Regions from separate parts of the Streptomyces sp. NPDC006435 genome, predicted to be linked through region 2. Evidence: riboswitches for the same ligand, from Rfam matches in the RefSeq annotation. Region 2 holds a riboswitch; the other holds the start of a gene.
The links. Region 2 has a riboswitch for cobalamin ahead of ABZZ04_RS16965 (energy-coupling factor ABC transporter permease). Riboswitches for the same ligand answer to the same signal wherever they lie in the genome.
Positions count from the first base shown of each region.

Region 1: another riboswitch for cobalamin. It lies ahead of ABZZ04_RS11020 (ABC transporter substrate-binding protein); the one in region 2 lies ahead of ABZZ04_RS16965 (energy-coupling factor ABC transporter permease).

Region 1 is NZ_JBEXPY010000007.1:133,343-136,477, reverse strand. It holds gene ABZZ04_RS11025 (iron ABC transporter permease) at 1-489, opposite strand, end outside; gene ABZZ04_RS11020 (ABC transporter substrate-binding protein) at 486-1,466, opposite strand; cobalamin riboswitch at 1,505-1,643, opposite strand; gene ABZZ04_RS11015 (hypothetical protein) at 1,850-2,128, shown strand; gene ABZZ04_RS11010 (hypothetical protein) at 2,451-2,954, shown strand; gene ABZZ04_RS11005 (hypothetical protein) at 2,924-3,135, shown strand, end outside.
Region 2 is NZ_JBEXPY010000015.1:7,867-11,001, reverse strand. It holds gene ABZZ04_RS16980 (ATP-binding cassette domain-containing protein) at 1-8, opposite strand, end outside; gene cbiQ (cobalt ECF transporter T component CbiQ) at 5-754, opposite strand; gene ABZZ04_RS16970 (energy-coupling factor ABC transporter substrate-binding protein) at 761-1,141, opposite strand; gene ABZZ04_RS16965 (energy-coupling factor ABC transporter permease) at 1,138-1,842, opposite strand; cobalamin riboswitch at 1,872-2,056, opposite strand; gene ABZZ04_RS16960 (Gfo/Idh/MocA family oxidoreductase) at 2,415-3,135, shown strand, end outside.

The DNA of each region.
Region 1 (3,135 bases), on a different contig from region 2:
GACCAGCCGGCCCGTCGTCATGGTGCCACCGCGCCGGGCCATCGCGTAGACCGCGACCAGCGCGGCCATGGATCCGGCGAACGCCGCGACGGGCAGCGCCACATCGGTGGCCACCCCGGCGCCGACCCCCAGCACGACGACCGAGGCGGCGCCCGCCGACGCCCCGGACGAGGCGCCCAGCAGGAACGGGTCGGCCAACGGGTTGCGCACCAGCGCCTGGAGCACCGCGCCCGACAGGGCCAGCCCGGCGCCGACGACGGCCCCGAGCAGCACCCTGGGCAGCCGCACCTCCCACACGATCGTCGGGTACGCACCGGTGCGTTCACCGCCCAGGACCGTACTCAGCACCTCGCCCGGCGGAATCCGTACCGGACCGAGCGCCAGACCGGCCACCGCTGCCGCGAGCAGCAGCACCGTGAGGACGCCGATCACGACGGGGGCCGAGCGCAGGGCGGACTTCGGGCCGGGGCGGGCGGACCCCGCGCTCACGGGGTGCCGGGGTGCAGCTGCCCGGCCAGGTCCCGTACGGCGTCGGCGACCCGGACCCCGAGCACGGCCGAGGACAGCGGGAGCACCGCGAACTTCTTGTTCCTGATCGCCGGCACGTCCGCGAGCGCCGGATCGTCCAGCAGCCGCTTCTTCTTGGCCGCGACCGTGGTGCCTCCGTAGTCGTAGATCACGACCACCTCGGGCCTGCGCTTGATGACCTGCTCCCAGGACACGTCGCCGAAGGTGGCGTCGAGGTCCGCGAAGACGTTCCTGCCACCGGCGAGCTCGACGATCTCGTTGCCGATGCCCTTGCCGCCCGCCGTGAACGCGGAGCTGTCGCCGGAGTCGTACACGAACACCGAGCGGGGCGAGGAGCCCTTGAGGCCCGCCTCGACCGCCGCGATCTTCCGCCGTTCCCGGGCGATCAGCTCGCTGCCGCGCTCCGGTACGCCGAAGGTCCTGGCGACCTGGGTGATCTCGGTGGCCAACTGGTCGAGGCCGACCCCGCCCTCGGTGCAGTTCTCGATGTTCAGCCGGGTGTCGATGCCGTTCTTGTGGAGCCCCGCCCGGTCCTGGCCCCTGGCCCTGTCGAAGGCGCTGTCGTACCCGCCATAGACGAAGTCGGGGTTGGCACCGAGCAGCACTTCCTTGGAGGGGTACTCCTTCGCGAGCACCTTGGTCCGGTCGTACGCGGACCGGTACTCCGGCAGGACGCTGTCGTCCAGGTAGGCCGTACCGACCAGCCGGTCCCGGAGCCCGAGGGCCAGCATGATCTCGGTGACGTGCTGGTTCATGGTGACGACCCGTTCCGGCGGGGCGTCGAAGGTCGTTCTCGTACCGCAGTTGGTGACCGTGTAGGGGAAGCCGTCGGCGGCCGGTGCGGCCCCCGTCCCGTCCTTGTCGCCGGTGCCGCAGCCGGCGAGCGGCAGCAGGAGCAGCGGTATGAGTACGAGCGGTACACGGCGGATCCGTGGCATGGCCGGCCCTTTCCGGGGGATGTCCTCGTCCCCTGGGTCGTCTGGGAAGGCGGCGCGGCCAGTATCTGGCTTCCGGGCCGTTGCAGCCCGGTCACAGTGGCGGGACCGTACCGGATTCACACCGGTTTCCTGACGCGCGTCGCCCATGTTCTCCGGGCCATTCTGTCAGACCACGTATTCCGGCAGGTCATGGCCCTGGTACCGACGGCCGGTGTTCATCGCTTCCGGCCTCAGCCGCTGCCGCTCCGCGCTCCTGCACGGTCGCCCCGCGCCGGAGCGCGGCAAGGAACGAACGTTCACGGAGTGAACTCCATGACACGTACGGGTGATTGTCCTCGACGGTGGTGCGACGTCACCCGGAAGTGGGGCTATCTCTGCTGGTTGTGATCGAGAACTTGCTGCGTGCCGCCACGGTGGCCGCTCTCACCGCCCTGTCCCTCGCCCCGGCGGGCGCTGCACTCGCGGACGAGGGTCCCCTCGTGCCGCAGGTGAGCCCGTGCGCCGCCGTCGTGGCGCCCGCCGGCCAGATCTGTGTGCCGTCGCCCAAGCAGTGCATCAAGGCGCCGTGCCCCCAGTACGACCTGCTCCACATCCTCCCGTACTACCCGCTGCCCTCGTACGAGGAGGTCATGGCCGCACACGGAACGGACCCCACCCCCTGACACAACTCCGGTGCCCTGTCGTGCGGTCCGGCCACGTCCGTGACCGCACGACAGGGCACCGGGCACAGGGACCACCGCACCACTCGCTCCACCGCGCCACTCACTCCACGGCACGCGTTCCGCGACACACGCACTCCGCACCGTCCGCACCGCAGAACCGTCCGCACCACCGACACCGCCCGGTCGCCCACGGGGTCTCCCGTGCTCACATCCTGAGCAGTCCCGCCACGATCGGGGCGTTGTCAGTGGGCGCAGGTATGTTCGGTTCGTGTCCAGCCGGTGTGGCGAGGACGTCCCCTTTTTGTTGCATAGGAGTGGTGCGTTGTCGGATTGGGAGAGGTCGAGCACGGCGCGGGTGACGGCACCCGCACGGCCGCGGAAGCTCGCCAAAGTACCGTTCGTCGAACTGGCCGACGGGCGCCTGCAAGGAGTGGTGTCCAGCGGCTCGGACATCGGACGGGTCTACGTCTCGTCGGTCGCGGTCGGCACCTACGCCTTCGCCTGCAGCACCAACAACAACCGGCCCTGCGGCGGCGCGCGGGGATCGTTCTGCAAACACATCCAGGCCCTGATCGGCGAGGCGGTGCTGCAGTACGGGGCCGAGCGCGTCGCCCGCTATCTGAAGGTCGACATCGCGGAGGGCGCGTCGAGCGCACCGGTCATCACCGCCCAGATGACCGGCACCCGCCCGCCGCAGGGGGACACCGCGGCCGCCGCGCCCGTCTTCAGCCGGTTCCTGCGCCACCTCGCCTATCTGGAACTCGCCCCGACCACCGCGCCGTTGCCGGAGATGCAGTGGTTCCCGCCGACCAGGGCGGTGGCGTGATGCGCACCGATCTGCTCCACGAACCCGTCGCCGGACTCGACGAGGCACTGTCGGCCGTCGACGCCTTCGACCGGGTACTGGTCGCCGGACTGCTCCGCCCCAGGCCCGACCGGGCCGCGGACCTGATGGAGTTCGCCGAAGCCCTCGCGGGCACACCGCTGGCGGACCGGGTCGCCGAGGC
Region 2 (3,135 bases):
TCGCTCATGACAGCGGCCTTTCCAGTACGAGGGTGAGGACGGTCAGTGCCGCGAGCAGCGCGAGGCTCGCCGCGGTGAAGGGGGCGGAGACCCGGGCCTCGGGCACCAGGACGCGCAGGGTGCCGTCGTAGCCCCGGCCGGCGAGCCCGGCCTGGAGCCGCGCCGCCCGGTCGAAGGCCCGGACGAACGCGGTGGCGCCGAGCCCGCCCAGGGAACGCCAGGCGGCGGCCCGAGTGGTGTGCCCGAGCCGGGCCGCCTGCGCCTGACGGATCAGGCGCACGGAGTCGAGCAGCAGGAAACTCATGCGGTACGTCACCAGGGCGACGTCCACGACCGGCGCGGGCACCCCGGCCCGCACCAGGCGCGGCAGCAGGTCGGACATCGGTGTGGTGAAGGCGAACAGCAGCACCCCGAGGGAGGCGGCCGAGGTGCGCAGCAGGAGTTCCCCCGCCCGGACCGGCCCGCCGTCGGCGAGGGACACGAACCCGCCGGGGCCGCCGATCTGCACCAGCAGGGTGGCCGCCCCGGTCACGCAGAAACCCAACGGCACCCGGTACGCCCGCCACAGCCGCCGGCCCGGCACGCCCGCCGGACCGGCCAGCAGCACGAGCGCCGTCACCAGGACGAGCGCCGCGCCGGGCCAGGGCGGCAGCGAGATCGCGAGCACGGTGAGCCCGAGTCCGAGCACGGCCTTGTCCACGGGATGACGGCGGCGCCAGCGGTTGCTGTGCGCCGCCTCGTCGATCGGCAGCACGCGGGTTCAGGCTCCTTCGGCGGGGGAGTCCCCGGTGCCGACGGACGTGCTTTCGGCGTCCCGTCGCGCCTGCTCCTGCGTCAGGGCGAGTTCCGCGCCCTGGCGGCGGCCCCGGCGCAGCCCGAAGTAGTAGGCGAGGACGCCCGCGCCGAGCGCCGCCTGGAGGGCGAAGAGCGCCGACTCGATCTCGCCGGACGGTGGTTCGTACAGGGGCGAGAACCAGGGTTCGTAGTCCGGTTCGATCTCGGTGATCGCCGTCTCCGCCTCGGCGTCGGCGCCCGTGAACGGCTCCTTCTTGTGGTCGCCGAGGCCGAGTGCCAGCGGCAGGACCGCGAGCGCGGCCACGACGAGCAGCAGCAGGGCGTTGATCTTCGCGTTACGGCTCATCGGGCCACCTCCTCGGGCGTGCCGGTCCGGTCCGCGCGGCGAGTCGGGAACACGCCCAGCCGGGTCAGTTCCCCCTTGCTGGACTGCGCCAGCAGCCGCATCACGACCACCGTCAGCAGACCCTCGCTCACCGCGAGCGGGATCTGGGTGACGGCGAAGATGGAACCGAACTTGCCGAGCGCGCCCAGGAATCCGCTGCTCGGGTCGGGGAAGGCCAGCGCCAGCTGCACACTGGTGACGCAGTAGGTGGAGAGGTCGGCGACGAACGCGGCGAAGAACACCGTCACCATCAGCGGCACGTCGAACCGCCGCAGCAGCCGGTACAGCCCGTATCCGGCCCAGGGGCCGACGATCGCCATCGAGAAGACGTTGGCACCGAGCGTGGTCAGACCGCCGTGGGCCAGCAGCAGCGCCTGGAAGAGCAGGGTGATGGTGCCGAGCACCGCCATGATCGGCGGCCGGAAGAGGATGGCGCCCAGTCCGGTACCCGTGGGGTGTGAGCAACTCCCGGTGACGGAAGGGAGTTTCAGGGCCGACAGGACGAAGGTGAAGGCACCGGAGGCGCCGAGGAGCAGGGTGCTCTCCGGGTGCTCCTTGACCTCACGGGTGAGTGACCGTACTCCGTGTACGACGAACGGCGCGGACGCGACGCCCCAGGCGATCGCGTGCGCCGGAGGCAGAAAGCCCTCGGCTATGTGCATGGCTCAGTAGACCCTCTCCAGCACCTCGTGGATGGTTGACGCGCCTTGGCCGGTCTCCTGGCTGACGGGTACCACCGCCCGTGCTCCGCCTTCCCGGGTCCGAGGACCCAGTGGCTGCCCGCAGGGGGCTGGAGCCGGACTTCCCGATCACAGTGGCGAGGGCCGCACCGGTATCACACCGGATTTCCCGTTCACCAAGGCGTGGTGACAGTAATGCCTGGCCCGGGGTGGTGACAAGCACGCCCGGAGGGGGCGGGGAGCACCGCGCGCACGCCTGCGCGCCCGCGCGTACCGGGTGCGACGCCCGGTGCACCACGCCGCTTTTTCTGCACGCCCGCACGCCCGCGCGCAGGGGCCGGTGCGCGGTGTCGGTCACCTGCGCGAACGGCCCGGTACGGGCGCACGGGGCCGTCCGCCCGTACCGCCCGTGCCGTCACCGCGTACCGCTCCTGCTGCCACTCCGTACCGCCCCTGCTGGCACCGCGGGCCGGGGCCGTGCGCCCTCTGTGCGAGACTCGGTGTCGCACCACGGGCGGGCGGGCCGCCGCCACCGATGAAGGGAACGTCTCCGGATGCGCATCGGGATCGTCGGCACCGACAGCAGCCACGTCGACCAGATCGTCCGCCACCTCAACGTCGACGGGGCGGGCGGCGACGCGCGCGTCGTGGCGCTCAGCGGCGGACACGGCCCGCGCAACGACGCCCTGGCGGCCACCGGCGGGATCACGACCGTCGTCGACGAGCCCACCGAACTGCTCGGACTGGTCGACGCCGTCGTCGTCGCGGACCGGTACGGAACGCGCCACCGCGACCTGGCGGTCCCCTTCCTGGCCGAGGGCCTCGCGGTGTTCGTCGACAAGCCGCTCGCCCGCACCGTCGAGGACGCCCGGGCCATGATCGACACCGCGCTCGCCCACGGCGCGCCGCTCACCTCGTCCTCGGCGCTCCGCTGGATCCCCGACACCGAGGAACTGGCGGCCCGGTCGGCGGCGAACGGCGCGCCGCACCTGGTCGTCGTGTCCGGGCCGGCCGACCCCGACAGCGAGTACGACGGGATCTTCTTCTACGGGATCCACACGGTGGACATCGCCCTCCGGCTCGCGCCCGGAGCGGTCTCCGGCATCCGCACGGACCTCACCGGTACCACCGTCACCGCGTCGTTCACCGCGGGCGGCACCCGGGTCGTCGTGAACCTCGTCCGGCCGGGCGACACGGAGCAGATCCCGTTCCACGCGATGGCCTCCACCCGCGAGGCCATGGTCCAGCGGACGCTCGTCCCCGGCGCGGACTACT